Regions from separate parts of the Dyella sp. LX-66 genome, predicted to be linked through region 1. Evidence: predicted binding sites of a transcription regulator. Region 1 holds the regulator's gene; the other holds the start of a gene.
The links. The regulator FliA, encoded in region 1, starts transcription of late flagellar genes. The targets are predictions, from matches to a motif close to TAAAGTTTNNCNNNCNNNGGCCGATAA.
Positions count from the first base shown of each region.

Region 2: the regulator FliA is predicted to act here: its motif matches at 3,044-3,070, upstream of KK141_RS15080 (HDOD domain-containing protein).

Region 1 covers NZ_JAHFVJ010000001.1:70,925-79,584, reverse strand. Annotated here, with positions in the region: gene flhB (flagellar biosynthesis protein FlhB) at 1-311, shown strand, start outside; gene flhA (flagellar biosynthesis protein FlhA) at 333-2,432, shown strand; gene flhF (flagellar biosynthesis protein FlhF) at 2,465-3,814, shown strand; gene KK141_RS00390 (MinD/ParA family protein) at 3,811-4,773, shown strand; gene KK141_RS00385 (RNA polymerase sigma factor FliA) at 4,770-5,549, shown strand; gene cheY (chemotaxis response regulator CheY) at 5,743-6,150, shown strand; gene KK141_RS00375 (protein phosphatase CheZ) at 6,147-6,779, shown strand; gene KK141_RS00370 (chemotaxis protein CheA) at 6,793-8,660, shown strand, end outside.
Region 2 covers NZ_JAHFVJ010000007.1:75,024-83,683, forward strand. Annotated here, with positions in the region: gene KK141_RS15065 (PD40 domain-containing protein) at 1-838, opposite strand, end outside; gene KK141_RS15070 (DUF72 domain-containing protein) at 993-1,826, shown strand; gene KK141_RS15075 (LLM class flavin-dependent oxidoreductase) at 1,929-2,927, opposite strand; gene KK141_RS15080 (HDOD domain-containing protein) at 3,117-4,166, shown strand; gene KK141_RS15085 (oxidoreductase-like domain-containing protein) at 4,160-4,333, opposite strand; gene KK141_RS15090 (methyltransferase) at 4,374-5,144, opposite strand; gene KK141_RS15095 (2'-5' RNA ligase family protein) at 5,225-5,824, opposite strand; gene KK141_RS15100 (hypothetical protein) at 6,026-6,523, shown strand; gene KK141_RS15105 (multidrug effflux MFS transporter) at 6,526-7,734, opposite strand; gene KK141_RS15110 (DUF3014 domain-containing protein) at 8,006-8,660, opposite strand, start outside.

The DNA.
Region 1 (8,660 bases):
TGGCGCTGAAGTACGACGAGAGCCGCATGCGCGCGCCGCGCGTGGTCGCCAAGGGCGCCGACGTGCTGGCCATGCAGATCCGCCAGGTCGCCGCCGGGCACCGCATCCCGATGGTGGAAGCGCCGCCGCTGGCGCGCGCGCTGTACGCCACCACGGAACTGGGCCGCGAGATTCCCGCCGCGCTCTACGTCGCCGTGGCGCAGGTGCTGGCCTACGTGTTCCAGCTGCGCCAGGCCGTCGCGCATGGCGACGCGCCGCCCGTGCCTCCTTCGCCGCAGGTCGATCCGGACCTGCTCGGCCCTTACCGCTGATTCTTTCCAGGACACCGCTCCATGGCTGCCGCAAGCGCAAGCGCGTTCGAGACCTTCAAGCAGATCACCCGCCGCGGAGCCGGCGCGCCCATCGTGATGCTGGCCGCGCTGGCGATGGTGATGCTGCCGATGCCGCCGTTCCTGCTGGACATGCTGTTCAGCTTCAACATCGCGCTGTCGCTGGTGATCCTGCTGGCGGTGATCTACGTGATGCGGCCGCTGGAATTCGCCGCGTTTCCCACCGTGGTGCTGATGGCCACCCTGCTGCGCCTGGCGCTGAACATCGCTTCCACCCGCGTGGTGCTGCTGCACGGCCATAACGGTCCGGGCGCGGCGGGCAAGGTGATCGAGGCCTTCGGCGAGTTCGTCATCGGCGGCAATTTCGCGGTGGGCCTGGTGGTGTTCGCCATCCTCACCATCATCAACTTCGTGGTGGTGACCAAGGGCGCCACGCGCGTGTCCGAAGTGACCGCGCGCTTCACCCTGGACGCCATGCCCGGCAAGCAGATGGCGATCGACGCCGACCTCAACGCCGGCCTGCTCACCCAGGAACAGGCGCGCGAGCGCCGCCAGGAAGTGCGCGAGGAAGCGGACTTCTACGGCTCGATGGACGGTGCCTCGAAGTTCGTGCGCGGCGACGCCACGGCGGGCATCCTGATCCTGGTGATCAATATCGTCGGCGGCTTCTTCGTCGGCGTGATGCAGCACGGCCTCAGCGCCGGCGACGCGGCCAAGACCTACACCTTGCTCACCATCGGCGACGGCCTGGTCGCGCAGGTGCCGGCGTTGATGCTGTCGATCGCCACCGCGGTGATCGTCACCCGCGTCTCGCGCGCGCAGGACATGGGCAAGCAGGTGCTCGGCCAGGTGTTCGGCCAGCCGCGTGCGCTGGCGGTGGCTGGCGTGGTGCTGGGCGTGATGGGCCTGGTGCCCGGCATGCCGAACATCGCCTTCCTGCTGCTGGGTGCGATCTGCGGCGGCGCCGCGTGGATGATGCTCAAGCGCGAGCGCGAAACGCGCGCCAAGCTGGCCGAGGAAGCCATCGCCGAAGCCGCGCCCGCCGCGGCGCCCACCGAGCGCTTGGAGCTGGGCTGGGAAGATGTCGCGGGTGTCGATCCGGTGGGTCTGGAAGTGGGCTATCGCCTGATCCCGCTGGTGGACAAGAACCAGGGCGGCGAGCTGATGGGGCGGATCAAGTCGGTGCGCCGCAAGCTGTCGCAGGAGCTGGGCTTCCTGGTGCCGCCGGTGCACATCCGCGACAACCTCGACCTTGGCCCCAACACCTATCGCATCACCCTGATGGGCGTGCCGATGGGCGAGGCCGAGGTGCACAACGAGCGCCTGCTGGCGATCAATCCCGGCCGCGTGCACGGCAGCTTGCAGGGCATCGCCACGCACGATCCGGCCTTCGGCCTGGAAGCGGTGTGGATCGAATCCGGCCAGCGCGACAACGCGCAGGCGCTGGGCTACACCGTGGTCGACCCCGCCACCGTGGTGGCCACGCATCTGTCGCACATCCTGCAGGGCCACGCGCACGAACTGCTCAGCCACCAGGACGTGCAGCAATTGCTGGACCGCCTCGCCGCCGTCGCGCCGAAGCTGGTGGAAGACCTGGTGCCCAAGCGCATGTCGCTGGGCGTGGTGGTGAAGGTGCTGCAGAACCTGCTGGCCGAGCGGGTGCCGATCCGCAACATGCGTTCCATCGTCGAATCCTTGGCGGAACACGCGGGCCAGAGTCAGGATCCCGGCGCGCTCACCGCCGCCGTGCGCGTGGCGCTGGGCCGCCAGATCGTGCAGGAGATCGCCGGCCTGGGCACCGAGATCCCGGTCATCACGCTGGCGCCGGAACTGGAGCAGATCCTGCTCGGTTCGCTGGCCAATGGCGGTGTGGCGGGCGCCGCGGTGGAACCGGGCCTGGCCGACCGCCTGCAGAGCGGCGTCGCCGACGCCGCGCGCCGCCAGGAAATGGGCGGCGAACCGGCCGTGCTGCTGGTCGCGCCGCAGCTGCGGCCGTGGCTCGCGCGCTTCACGCGCCACGTGGCACAGAACCTGCACGTACTGGCCTACAACGAGGTGCCCGACAACCGTCGGGTGCGTTTGGTGCAGGCGCTGGGACGCTGATCCGGCGCTGGAACTAGGGATCGAACCGACCGATGAAGATCAAGCGTTTCGTAGCCGCGGACATGCGCCAGGCCATGCGCGAAGTGCGTGAGGAACAAGGCCCCGACGCGGTCATTCTTTCCACGCGCCGTCTCGACGAGGGCGTGGAGATCATTGCTGCCGTCGACTACGACGAATCCCTGGTGCGCGAGGCCGCGCGCTCGGGCGAGCCGTTGCCGACCGAAGTGCGCATCGTGCGCGAGCGTGCGGCGGAACCGCCGGCGCTGCCGCCGAAGCCGCGGCGTGCGCCGGCGCCTGCGCCGGTGGCTCCCGTTGCCGCGCCGGTGCAGCGTGCCCCGGTAGCGCCGGTTGTCGCGCCAGTTGCCGCCGCACCGGTCGCCGCTGCAAAACCCGAACCGGCTGCCACGCCCGCCGAACCGGCCCCGCTGCATCCGATGGTGGAGCAGGCCGCGCTCGACACCGCGCGCATGCGCGCCGAGCTGGGCAGCCTGCGCGAGCTGCTGGAATCTCAAATGGCTTCGCTCGCATGGAACGACTTGCAGCGCCGCCATCCGCTGCGCGGCCGCGTGCTGCGCGACATGACGCGCATCGGCATCGAGCCCGATGTGGCGCGCCGCCTCGCCGACGAACTGCCCGACCGCCTCAGCGCCGACCAGGCGCGCTATCTGCCGCTGGGCGTGCTCAGCCGCAGCCTTGCCATCACCGGCTATGACGTCGCCGCCAGCGGCGGCGTGGTGGCCCTGGTCGGACCGACCGGCGTGGGCAAGACCACCACCATCGCCAAGCTTGCCGCGCGCGCGGTGCTGCGCCATGGCGCTTCGCAGGTGGCCCTGGTCAGCACCGACAACTACCGCATCGGCGCCGCCGCGCAGCTGGAGCACTACGGCCGCCTGCTCGGCACCCGCGTGTTTCCCGCGCACGATGCCGAAAGCCTGCGCGAAGTGCTCGACGTGCTGCGTGGCCGCCGCGTGGTGCTGGTCGACACCGCCGGCGTGGCCGGCAGCGATCCGCGCCTTGAGCAGCAGATGCAATTGCTGCGCGCCGCCGGCGAGCTGCGCACCTGCCTGGTGCTGGCCGCCAATGCGCAGGCGCAGGCGATCGACGACATGGTGCGCGCCTTCCTGCCGCAGCAGCCGCAGGCCTGCATCCTGACCAAGCTCGACGAAGCGCCCAGCCTGGGCGGCGCGCTGTCCGCGCTGATCCGCCACCGGCTGCCGCTGGACTACACCACCGACGGCCAGCGCGTGCCCGAAGACCTCGCCACCGCCGATGCGCGCGTGCTGGTCTGCCGTGCCGCGCAGGTGCTCAAGGGCAGTGCGCCCGCGGTGGACGAAGGCTATATGGCCGAGCGCTTCGGCCTGGCCATGGCAGGTGCACGATGACCACGCTGGCGATGGACCAGGCCTGGGGCCTGAGCAATCTGTTTTCGGCTTTTCATTCCTCGGGCGACAACGACGTGCGTCCGCTCGCCGCGGGTTCCGGCCATTCGCTGCCCGCCGCGCCGCCGCGCCGCTGCCGCGCGATCGCCGTGGCCGGCGGCAAGGGGGGCGTGGGCAAGTCCACGGTGGCGGTGAACCTCGGCATGTCGCTGGCCATGGCCGGGCGCGAGGTGGCGCTGCTGGATGCGGACCTGGGCCTGGCCAACCTGGACGTGCTGCTCGGCCTGCAGCCGTCGCGGCATATCGGCCATCTGCTCGACGGCAGCTGCTCGCTCAGCGAATTGATGCTGCCGGCGCCGCATGGGCTGAAGGTGATCCCGGCAGGCTCCGGTGCGCGCCGCCTGGCCCAGCTGGATACGCGCGAGCACGCCGCGGTGATCCGCGCCTTCGACGAACTGCCCGATCCGCCGGAATTCCTGATCGTGGACACCGCCGCCGGCGTGGCCGACAACGTGGTGATGTTCGCCGCGGCGGCCGACGACGTGGTGCTGGTGGTCTGCGACGAGCCGGCCTCGCTCACCGACGCCTACGCGCTGACCAAGGTGCTCAGCCGCGACTTCTGCGTGCGGCGCTTCCACGTGGTGGCCAACATGGTCCGCCATGCCGGCGAGGCGCGGCAGCTGTACGAGAAGCTGGCCCGCGTGTGCGACCGCTTCCTGGATGTGGCGCTGGATTTCATGGGCGCGGTTCCTTACGACGAACACCTGCGCCAGGCCATCCGCCGCCAGAGCGCGGTGGTGGATCTGTGGCCGGCCAGCCGGTCCGCACGGGGATTCAAGCAAATGGCGGGTGCGGTCGATACATGGGGAGAACCCCTGCGCACGGGTCGCGACCGCATCGCTTTTTTTGGAGGGCAGGTCGCCATGGCGCCGGACCCGGTACGCGAGGGGGGTGTGAGATGAGCGTGGCTTCCGAATATCTGCAACTGCAACGCGAAAGCACGGAGGAGATGGTGCGCCGGCACGCTCCGCTGGTGCGCCGTATCGCCTATCACCTGATGGGCCGGCTGCCGCCCAGCGTGGACGTGGACGACCTGGTGCAGGCCGGCATGATCGGCCTGCTGGAAGCGGCGCGGAACTACGCGACCGACCGCATGGCCAGCTTCGAGACCTATGCGGGCATCCGCATCCGCGGCGCCATGCTGGACGAGCTGCGCAAGACCGATTGGACGCCGCGCTCGGTGCATCGCAAGTTGCGCGAGGTCTCGGAGGTGGTGCGCCAGATCGAGAACGAAACGGGCGCCGACGCCACCGACGCCGAGGTCATCCGGCGGCTGGGCATCGACGCGCAGGAGTACCACCAGATCCTGGCCGACGCGGCCAGCGCGCGCTTGCTCAGTCTCTCCGCGCCGGAGGACGACGAGGACGGCGCCGCGCTGGACGTGGCCGACCAGGAAGGCCTGGGGCCGCAGGACCGCTTCGAGCAGGAAGGCATGCGCGGGGCGCTGGTCGAGGCGATCGGCGGGCTGCCGGAGCGCGAACAGCTGGTGATGTCGCTGTACTACGAGCAGGAACTGAATTTGAAGGAGATCGGCGCCGTGCTCGGCGTGACGGAATCGCGGGTGTGTCAGATCCATGGCCAGGCCCTGATCCGGTTGCGCGCACGGATGACCGGTTGGCGCGAGCAGGGTGCGGCAGCCGAAAGCGGTAAGCCGAAGAAGTTGAAGAGTACGGGTTAAAGCGGTCACTCCACGCTGGCGCCCTTCTCCCGCCGGGAGAAGGTGGCGGCAGCCGGATGAGGGTTCGGGCGGAGCGCAAGACATCACTCTCGCGCTCCGCCCGAACCCTCACCCCAACCCCTCTCCCGAGGGGAGAGGGGCTAAAGCACAACGCTTCAACCAATACGCAATCTAAAGACCTGGAGAGAGGCGTTTGGACAAGAACATGAAAATCCTCGTGGTGGACGACTTCTCCACCATGCGGCGCATCGTGCGCAACCTGCTGGTGGAGCTGGGCTTCACCAATGCGCTGATCCAGGAAGCCGACGACGGCGTCAATGCCATGGCGGTGCTCAAGCAGCAGTCGTTCGACATGGTGGTGACCGACTGGAACATGCCGAACATGACCGGCATCGACCTGCTGCGCGCGATCCGCGCCGAGCCCGCGCTGAAAGGCCTGCCGGTGCTGATGGTCACCGCCGAGAACAACCGCGACCAGATCATCGCCGCCGCCCAGGCCGGCGTGAACGGTTACATCGTCAAGCCCTTCACCGCGGTCACGCTGAAGGAAAAGCTGGACAAGATCTTCGAGCGGCTCGCCGCGCAAGGAGCAAGCGCATGAGCGCCGTGATGATTACCCCCATGAGCGCGGCGCTGCCGCAGGAAGTGCAGGAACTGCTGGCCAGCCCCGACGGCGCCGCCTTCGAGATGGCGCTGGACACCATGGTGCGCCAGCGCGAGCAGCACCTGTTCCGCGCGCTGGGCCTCTTGGCCCGCGACCTGCACGAAGCCGTGCGCCGCCTCGGCGGCGAGCTGGCCCAGGAAGGCGTGCCCGGCAGCGTGGCCGACGCGCGCCAGCATCTGCACGACGTGCTGGAGATGAGCGCCAAGGCCGCGCATCGCAGCATCGATTTCGCCGAACGCATGCGGCCGCAGGCCACCGCCCTGGAAAGCAGCGCCGATGCCGTGCTGGCCGGCGGCGGCGAAGCCGCGGAGCTGGCGACGCAGGCGCGGCAGTTCGCCGGGCAGTGCCGCGAAGGGCTGTCGGACATGGTGATGGCGCAGTCCTGGCAGGACCTGTCCGGCCAGCGCATCAAGAAAGTGTCCACCTTTATCGGCAGTGTGGAATCCTCGCTGCTGGAACTGGTGCGCCTCACCGGCGCGCTGGCCGGCGGCGAAGCGCCGGTGGCCGCGGCCAAGGTGAACAGCCAGGACGAGGCGGACCGCCTGCTCAGCGAATTCGGTTTCTGAGCGCGGGGTTCTGATGGATCCGTCACTCGACAGCGAGCTGCGCGACGATTTCCTGGTCGAGGCCGGGGAACTGGTGCAGCGCCTGGGCGAACAGCTGGTGGCGCTGGAGGAAGCGCCGCGCGACGCCGAACTGCTCAATGCGGTATTCCGCGCCTTCCACACGGTGAAGGGCGGCGCGGGCTTCCTCGGCATCGACCCGATGGTGCAGCTGTGCCATCACGCCGAAGACCTGCTCAATGAAGCGCGCTCCGGCCACGTGCTGATCGACGCAGCGCGGATGGACGCATTGCTGGAAGCGCTGGACCTGGTCAACGCGATGATGTCCGCGCTGGCTGCGTCCAGCGAGATGCCGGTGGCGCCCGCGGCGCTGCTGGTGCGGCTGCAGCCGCATGCGGCGCGCCCGCCGGCTCCGGCACCCGCTCCCGTGCCGGCGCCCGCGCCGGTGGCGGAAGAGGGCGGCACCATCGACGACAGCGAGTTCGAGGCGCTGCTCGACAATCTCTACGGCATGGGCGGCGCGCCGGGCGCACCGGTGCAGCCGCCGGCGTCCGAGACGATCGACGACGCCGAATTCGAAAAGCTGCTGGACAACCTGCACGGCAAGGGCAAGGCGCCCGGCACGCCGGCGCAGCCGTCGGCCAGCACCATCGACGACAGCGAGTTCGAAGCGCTGCTCGACAGCCTGCATGGCAAGGGCGCCGCACCCGGCGCCGCGGCGAAGGCTGCCGCAACGCCTGCGCCGGCCAAAGCCGCGGCAAAGGTCGCGCCGCCGCCGGAAGCCACCGTGCGCGTGGATACCGGCCGCCTCGATGCGCTGGTCAACCGCGCCGGCGAACTGGTGCTGGTGCGCAACCGCCTGCTCAGCCTCGCCGCCAGCAGCGGCGACGAACCGTTCAACACCGCGGCCGGTGAACTCGATCGCGTGGCCGATGAACTGCAGGGCGCCGTGCTCGGCATGCGCATGCAGCCGGTGGGTCGATTGTTCCAGCGTTTCCCGCGCATCGTGCGCGATCTCGCCCGCCAGCTCGGCAAGGAGATCGAGCTGGTGCTGGAAGGCGAGGACACCGACCTGGACCGAAGCCTGGTCGAGGCGCTGGCCGATCCGCTGATTCACCTGCTGCGCAACGCGGTCGACCACGGCCTGGAAACACCGGACGTGCGCGAAAGCGCCGGCAAGCCGCGCAAGGGCCGCGTGCGCCTGGCGGCCAGCCAGCGCGGCGAACGCATCGTGATCGTGGTGGCCGACGACGGCCGCGGCATGGATCCGGACATCCTGCGCCGCAAGGCGGTGGAGAAGGGCGTGATCGACGCGGCACAGGCTTCGCGCCTGTCCGAGACCGAATGCCTGGAACTCATTTTCCGTCCCGGCTTCAGCACGGCCGCACAGGTCTCCGACATCTCCGGTCGCGGCGTCGGCATGGACGTGGTCAAGACGCGCGTGGCGGAACTCGGCGGCACCTTGCAGGTGCGCTCGAAGCTGGGGCAGGGCAGCGAGCTTGAGCTCACCGTGCCGCTGACGCTGGCGATCGTGCGCGTGCTGATGGTGCGCGTCGGCGCGCGCCTGTTCGCGATGCCGCTGAGCAACGTGGACGAAGTATTCGAACTTTCCGCCGGGCAGGACCGCCTGCTCGACGGCAGCCTGATCGCCGCGCATCGCGACCGCGCGCTGCCGCTGGGCGACCTGGCCGCATGGTCCGCGGCCGCGCCGACGGCGGGCCGCCACGTGGTGGTGCTGCATATCGGCCACCAGCGCCTGGGCTGCCTGGTGCACGACGTGCTCGGCCGCGAGGACGTGATGGTCAAGCCGCTGGGTCCGCTGTTCGCCGGCACCGCCGGCGTGGCCGGCGCGACCATCACCGGCGACGGGCGCCTGGCCCTGGT
Region 2 (8,660 bases), on a different contig from region 1:
CGCGATGGCTGCTGAAGTAGAGCGTGCGGCCGTCCGGCCCCAGGTGCGCGCCCCACGGGTCGCCGACGTTGACCGTATCGCCCAGGTCAACCGGCGCGCCCCAGCCATGGCCTTCGCGGAAGGCGATGTACAGGCGGTCGGCCTTGCCCTTCCCCGCGTAGTCGGCGTCGAACACGATGAAAGACTCATCGGGCGCGATCGCCGGATCGAGCTTGTGCGCGGCCGCATCGCCCAGCACCACCAGTTCCGGCGCCTCGTAGGTACCGTTGCGGTACTGCGTGCGGTACAGGCGGAAATCGTCGTCGTCGCCGGGACGCTGGAAATACACGCTGCCATCGGCGGCAACGCTCGGCGCATAGGTGCGCGTGCTGCTGTTGACCGCATCCGGCAGCCGCACCGGCTCGCCCCAGCCGTCGCCCTTGCGCTCGACGCGCCACAGATGCCCGCCCGCCGCATGCTGCACCTTGCCGTTCGCCATCACGCCATCCAGCGCCTTGCCGCCGGGCGTGTCGGGACGGTTGGAAGTGAACACGATGAAGGAGCCATCCGGCGCCATCGCCGGATCGTGGTCCAGCCACTGCCCGGAAAACGGCGCGATGCGCGGCTCCGACCAGGCGTGGCCGATCTTGTGCGATTCCAGGATCACCGCGTTCGGCCAGCTGATGCGGTCGAAGAACACGGTGTGGCCGTCCGGCGAGAACGCGGCGGAGTCTTCGTTGGCGGGGCCGGACACCACGCCCGGCGCGAAGATCTCCGGCGCGGCGTCGCGCGTATCGGCCACGGCGTTCATCGCCACGGCAAGACCCAGCGACAGCAGGGCGTAAGCGAACGGTTTCATGGACGGATCCGTCGATGCCGTAACGGCGATGCGCCTGGATACGCTTCGCCCCGGCACGCGGCACGTGCCTGAAGTCACGACCGCGGGTTCACGCGCCGCCGTGGCATCATCGCCGCCCCGCCACCGCGCCCCGCCAAGCCAGCGACCCGACCCGATGGACGATCTCTTCAGCAGCGCCACGCCCCGCGCCGAACGCATCCGCACCGGCATCGGCGGCTGGAACTACGCGCCCTGGCGCAAGAATTTCTACCCGGAAGGACTGGTGCAGCGGCGCGAACTGGAATACGCCAGCCGGCATCTGCGCGCGATCGAGATCAACGGCACTTACTACGGTGCGCAGAAGGCCGAGACCTACGGCCGCTGGGCGGCGGAGACGCCGGAAGGCTTCGTGTTTTCTTTGAAAGCACCGCGCTATGTCACGGAGGGCAAGCGCCTGGCGGCCACCGGCAAAGGCATCGACAGTTTCGTGCACGGCGGCCTGGCCGAAATGGGCGACCGGCTGGGGCCGATCCTGTGGCAGCTGCCGCCGTCGCGCGTGTTCGATGCGGACGACATCGCCGCGTTTCTCGACCTGCTGCCGCGCCTGTTGAACGGCAAGCCGCTGCGGCACGTGCTGGAAGTGCGGCATCGCAGTTTTCTCAGCGATGCGTATGTGGCACTGGCGCGCGAGCGGCGTATTCCCACCGTGTATACGGACTCGCCGGAGTATCCGAATATCGCCGACCTGACCGGCGACTTCGCTTATGCACGGTTGATGCGCAGCGCGGATGGCGAAGCGACGGGTTATCCGGCGGCTGCGCTGGACGAGTGGGCCGATCGTGCGCAGCGCTGGGCGCGTGGCGAGGATTGCGAAGAGCTGCCGCACTTCGCGGCGCCGCTGGCGAAGGCGGAGCCGCGCGATGTGTTTGTTTATTTCATCAGTGCGGCGAAGCATCTGAATCCGGCGGCTGCGATGGCGCTGCAGGGACGCGTCGATCGCACGGCGTAGGTTGGGGTGAGCCAAAGGCGAACCCCAACATCGCAACGTCCAAACGCACCGCATCGTTGGGGTTCGCCTGCGGCTCACCCCAACCTACGCCGACGGCATTGCCTAGGCTGCGGCGGCGAGCTCTTCGCGGATCGCCGCCACCATCTCGTACGACCTGCGGCGCAATGCGTGCTCGAACACATTCGCCGTGATCATCAGCTCGTCCGGCTGGTGCCGCGCGATAAACGCAAGCAAGCCCTCGCGCACCGAACGCGCATCGCCCACCACCGAACAAGCCAGCGCGCGCTCCACGCCGAACTTCTCCGTCGGTGTCCAGTAGCTCTCGATATCGTCGATCGGCGGCGGAATCAGCCCCGGCATGCCGCGGCGCAGATTGATGAAGCTCTGCTGCTGGGTGGTGAACAGCTTGCGCGCTTCCGCATCGCTTTCGGCCGCGATCACGTTGATGCCGAGCATCGCGTGCGGCCGCGCCAGATGTTCCGACGGACGGAAATCGCGGCGATACAAAGCCAAGGCCTCGTCCATCGCATCCGGCGCGAAGTGCGAAGCGAACGCATACGGCAGGCCCAGCGCCGCGGCCAGGCGCGCGCCGAACAGGCTGGAGCCGAGGATCCACACCGGCACGTCGATGCCCGCGCCGGGCACCGCGCGCACCGGCTGGCCGGCCTGCGCCGGCTGGAAATACATCAGCAGTTCCTGCACGTCTTCCGGGAATGCGTCGGCGCTTTCGTAATAGCGGCGCAGCGCGCGTGCCGTCGGCTGGTCGGTGCCGGGCGCACGGCCCAGGCCCAGGTCGATGCGGCCGGGATAGAGCGAGGCCAGCGTGCCGAACTGCTCGGCCACCTGCAGCGGCGCGTGATTGGGCAGCATGATGCCGCCGGCGCCGACGCGGATGCTCGAGGTGCCGCCGGCGATATGGCCGATCAGCACCGAGGTGGCGGCGCTGGCGATGCCGGGCATGTTGTGGTGCTCGGCCAGCCAGTAGCGCTGGTAGCCCAGGCGCTCGGCCAGACGGGCCAGGTCCAGGCTGTTGGCGAAGGCCTGCGCCGGCGTGCTGCCCTGGGTGACCGGCGCCAGATCGAGTACGGAAAACGGAATCATGGAGTGTCCTCGCGGCGAAGCTCCCGATCTGGGGGCGGACCCGGGCATTGCCAGCCTCCCCGGTACAGAAAATGTCGACCGGCTTGCAGAGCGGGCGATGCGTGCAGCCCACGCTCTACAGGTTCCATCCGGGCAGCCGATAACCCGGCGGGGAGACCGCGTCCGCGGCAGCAGGGGGAGAACGACACGATGTACTGGCTAAGGCGCTTCTTCGCCCCCTCGCCCCTGCCCGCCGCGCAGCCGCTGGCGCGTGCGCAGTTCCAGCGCCCGGCCAGGACGCCGGCCGCTCCGTTGGCAGCGCCGGTGCCCGCCCCCGCGCCGGAGCTGGCCGCGCTGGCCGAACGCTTCCAGCGCTTCATGCTCGGCCTACCCGATGCGAGCCAGGGCGCCAATCCGAACGAGGCCGCCCTGTTGCGGCGCCTGCAGATCGTGGCCGAGCGCTTCGACGTGCGCAGCCTGCCGCGCCTGCCCGCGGTGCTGCCGCAGTTGCTGCTGGCGCTGAAGAACGACGACGTGGCCGGCGCCGAGCTGGCGCGCCTGGTCGGGCGCGATCCGATGCTGGTCGGCGAAGTGATGCGGGTCAGCCGCAGCATCTACTACCGCACCCTGCATTCGATCCAGAGCCTGCAGCACGCGGTGGTGCTGCTGGGCCAGGACGGGCTGCGCCGCGTGGCGACCCAGCACATGATGAAACCGATCCTGCAGGCCAGTGCCGGCGTGCACGGGCTGGTGGCGGGACAGCGGCTGTGGGATCACGCCGAACGCTGCGCGCATGCCAGCGCCTTCCTCGGCAAGTTCGCCGGCTGCGATCCGTTCGAGGCTTACCTGGCCGGCATCGTGTGCAATACCGGCACCGGTGCGGTGATCCATCTGCTGAGCATGGAAGACATCGCCGCGCCCGAAACTCTGAGCCCCGTCTTCCTCGAAGGCTGCGCGCAGTTGGGTGCGAGCCTGACCTTGCGCGCCGCGCGCCATTGGGAATTGCCGGGGCCGGTGATCCAGGCGCTGCTGGAACACGCGCACGAGGAAGCGCCCGAAACGCTTTCGCCGCTGGGCAAGACGCTGCACGTGGCGCATTACCTGTCGATGGCGCAGCTGCTGCGCGACCATCGCGCACTCGACGCCATGCCCGATCTCAGCGAAGCCTGGCCGGCGCGCTTCGCACCCGCGCAGGTCGCGCGCTGCCAGCAGGATCTGCAGCACCAGTTCGATTCGGTGCCGCGCGAGAAAGGCTACTGATCCTTCGGCGCTTCCGGATGGCGTTCCAGCCACTGCGCCAGCGCGGCCTTGTAGCGGTCCAGTGCCGCTTCGTAGAGATCGTAGATGCAGGGCACGCAGCCCTCGCCGCAGCAGTCGAGCGCGTCGGGCTCGATGGGCTTTACCGGCCGCGGATCGTCGGGAGGCACGGAGCCTCCCGACGCCTGTTCGCCAGGATCGGTCAAGCGCTCAACCCGGCTTGCGGAACCGGTACGCGAACTGATCGGTATGCCCGCGTATGGCCTTGTCGAACACCTTGATGTTGTGCGGATCGGCGGGATTGCGCAGCACCTTGCTCTCGCCGTCGAACACGAAGCCGGCGGCTTCCACCTGCTTCTTCACGATATCCGGATCGATGCGGTGCAGCGTGTCGGTGTCGCGCATGCCGGAGCCGGCTTCGGCCACGTGGTCGACGATCACGAACAGGCCGCCGGGCTTGAGCGCATCGAACACCTGCTTGTTGAGCACGGCCGGATCGATCTTGCCCATGAACTTGTCCGGATAGTCGTGGTAGTTCTGCGAGGTGAATACCACGTCGACCGGCTTGGGCACGCTGAACTGGTTGCCCGGCTGCAGCAGCACGCTCACGTTCTTGTAGTGCGGCTGCGCGGCGAGCGCGTTGGAGCCTTTCACGTCGGAATCGGCTTCCTGCGCATACTCGTTGGGCCACACGTCGTAGACGTGTCCGCCGTCGCCGACGGCGGCGCTGAACAAACGGGTGAAGTAGCCGCCGCCGGGAATCAGGTCGACCACGCTTTGGCCGGACTTCACTTCGGCGAAGGCCAGCAGCTCGCCGCCCTTGCGGCGCGTGTCGTTGGCGGCGTCGGCCTTGCGCGCCGGATCGGCGACGGCGGCGGCGACATTCGAAGGCATGGCCCCTGCCGGCTTGGACGGCGCGGCGGCGGAAGCGCAGAGCGGCAGGGCGAGGACGATCAACGCTGCGAGAACGGTCGTGCGCATGACGGGACTCCGCGGTGGGTTGAGAGCGGCATTGTGCGCCTAAACCGCGGGCCGGGAGCCAGGACCTTCGGCACCTCCGCTCAGGCCAGCGGCCAGCTGTGCAGCAGCCGGTAATCGCCCTGCCCGACCACGCTGTGCACCAGCGCCAGCTGCTGCACGCGCCAGGCCAGCGGCCCCACCGGCAGCTCCGCGAGCAGCCCGCCGCGGCTGTAGCCCAGGGTGACGTGCGGCGTGAACGTGCGCGAGAGATGCGCGCCCTGGCCGGCGCGGATCAGGCCTTCGCGCAGTTGGCTCCACAACTGCTGCAACGGCGCGGGCACGGCGCTGGAGCGCAGGATGCAGGGCGGCTCGCGGCCGTGGAAGCTGGCCACGTAGTCCAGCGTCCATTCGAAGGCGCCGGCCTGCAGCGCATCGCCGGCGCGGGTGGCGGCCTGCACGATGTCGTCGCGCAGCATCGGATGGTCGCCGAGGAAGTGCACGGTGGCGTGGTAGCGCGCGGGCGCTACCCAGCGCAGGCGCAGGCCGGGCTGGCCGGCTTTCAGCATGTCGGCGACGCCGGCGAAAGCGGCGCGCGTGGCCTCGTCCGGCAGCAGGGCGAAGAACAGGCGGTGGGTCTGCGCGGGCTCGGCCTGGCCGCCCAGCAGATCCAGCTGGGGCGAGTCAAAGACGTTCGGTGTCATGGCGGCATCCCCGTTGCTTCGGCGCGCACCTTAGCGCAAGCCATGCGGTACGGGGAGCGCCACGCGGCGATAACAAGCAGCGCACGCCCTGCTTACTCAGCCGGGCCAACAATACGCCGCAGGAAGCCACGCCTCGCGCGGCGGCCCGGACGACCGCACCGCGCGGGGCTCACCGCGCCGGTTCGCCGGCGGGAGGTCGCCATGAAGACCCGTTGCGTATTCAGCACGCCCGACCTGGACGCCGCGCGCGCCGCGATGCGCGCCGCGCTCGAGGCCGGTATCGACGACAGCGACATCTGTTTCGTCGCCCGCGACGATATCGAGCTGGCCAGGATCCCCGATCACCGCATGACCGGACGCACCGACTTCGTGCCCTCGGCGATCCGCGGCGTGGCCTGCGGCGGCGGCTCCGGCCTGCTGCTGGGCCTGCTGGCGGCCGCCGTGCCGCCGCTGGGCGTGCCCCTGGTGGGCGCCGGTTTCGCGGCGGTGGCCGGTGCCGCGGTGGGCTGCTGGACCGGCGCGCTGATCGGCAGCGAAGTGCCGGATGTGATCCACCGCCGCTTCCGCGACGAGATCGCCTCCGGCCACATCCTGGTCGTGCTCGATGCGCGCAAGGACAAGCTCGAACTGGCCGAACCGGCGGTGGCGCGGACCGGCGCCACCCTGCTGCCGTTCCACGCCCACACCGTGCTGACCTGAATTCAGTCGGCCGACGCTTCCGCCACCGGTGCGGGCCGGTGGCGCAGCGTGCGCTGCGCCAGCACCAGCGCGATCACCGAGCAGGCCGCGATGCCGGCGAGCATCGGCCGCGCCGTGCCATCCAGGAAGCGTCCAACGATGCCGATCACCAAGGCGCCGGTGCCGAACTGGATGGTGCCGAGCAGGGCCGAGGCGGTGCCGGCGATCTTGCCGTGCTCTTCCAGCGCCAGCACGGCGGAGCTGGGCATCACCAGGCCGAGGAAGCCGTAACCGACGAACAGCAGGGCCATCAGCACGCCTAAGTTGTCGATGCCGGCAATATTGAGCAGCAGCAGCGCCATCATCACCACGCTGTAGCCCACCACCGCGGTGCGCACCAGCCGCGGCAGGCCGTAGCGCTTGCCCAGGCCGCCGGTGAACTGCGCCGCGCCGATGAAGGCCACCGCATTCACCGAGAAGGCCAGGCCGTACAGCGTGGGCGACAGGCCGTAGTGGTCGATCAGCACGAAGGACGAATTGGCGAGATAAGCGAAGAAGCTCGCCACGCCGAACGAGCAGATGAACACCAGCCCCAGGTAATGCGGATCGCGCAGCAGGGTGCCGTAGGCCGACAGCGCGCTGCGCACGTTGCTCGCCACGCGCGCTTCGCGCGGCCGGGTTTCCTTCAGCGCGGTCGCCGCCAACACCAGGCCGAGCACGGCGGCGACGGCCACCGTCCAGAAGATGCCGCGCCAGCTGGCCAGACGGATCACCAGGCTGCCGGTGAGCGGGGCCAGGATCGGCGACACGCTGAACACCAGCATCAGCAGCGACATCAGCTGCGCGGCGTCGTGGCCGGTGTGCATGTCGCGCACGATCGCGCGCGGAATCACCATGCCGGCACAGGCACCCAGGCCCTGCACGAAGCGGAATGCGATCAGGGTGTGGATGTCCGGCGCCATCGCGCAGCCGATGCTGCCGAGCGCGAACAGCACCAGGCCGAAGTAGATCGGCGGCTTGCGGCCGACCATGTCCGATACCGGCCCGTAGATCAGCTGGCCGATGCCCACCGCAGCGAAGAACACCATCAGGCTGAGCTGGGCGGTGTCCACATCGGTGTGCAGCGCCTCGCGGATGGTCGGCAGCGCCGGCAGGTACATGTCGATGGCGAACGGCCCGATGGCCGACAGCAGGCCCAGAATGAGCGCCGCCCCGAAAAGCCGGGTATTCATGGGTGGGGTTTCCTTGCGAGAGCGGAAGCGGGCGGCGAGGTGCTGCGGCCGCGACGGCCAGGCTTGCTGGCGCGGCGGCACGGAAACAAACCCCGGCGAGGCGCGAATTATTGAACCAAGAAGTATAGAAATGCAAGCGCGCCGCCTTGCGCGGCGCGACAAATAGGACTTTACCCTATGCGGCTGGCGTAGGTTGGGGTGAGCCGAAGGCGAACCCCAACGCTGCAGCGGCCTGGCAAGGTCCGTTGGGGTTCGCTGTGCTCACCCCAACCTACGCCTTCGCAGGCTCTTGTCCCGCCAGCGCCGCGCGGATCTCCCGCAGCTTCGCCTTCACCTTCGCCGCATTCTCCGGCCCCATCCGCAGCAGCAGCTTCTGTCCCGCGGAAAGCCCCTGCAGGGACGGATCGGCAAACCGGTAATAGGTATCGCCGCGCACCAGCGCGATCGGCGCCGTGCTGCCCGGCGCGGCGAGCATGTCGTCGATCGCCGCGACCAGCCGGTCGTTGAAGTAGCCGCGCGGATAGCCCAGCTCGCGGTACGCCTGCTGGAACAGCGGGTAATAGCGCACGTACCAGGCCACCGCCTTGTGCGCGTCCACCACCTCGGCCACGCGCACGTAGGGCGCATAGCGTTCCGCATTGCGCGGCGACAGTTCGATGCTGCCTTCCTGTTCGTCCACCGCGAAGGCGCCGCGCGGCGTGCGCAGCGGCAGGATGCGCGTGGCCACGCCCTGGCGCGGCAGCGCATCCACGGTGGCGACGATGCGCGGGATGATCTGCTCGCGCAGCAGCAGGCCGGTGAGACCGTCGCCGCCCAGCTGCGCGAGTTCGTCGGCGACGGTGCCGTCGCTGCCGTCGAGCGCGGGCAGCGGCGCGGTGGAGGCGGAGGCCGGCCCCGCATCGGCGATGGGATGGCGGATCGCCGAC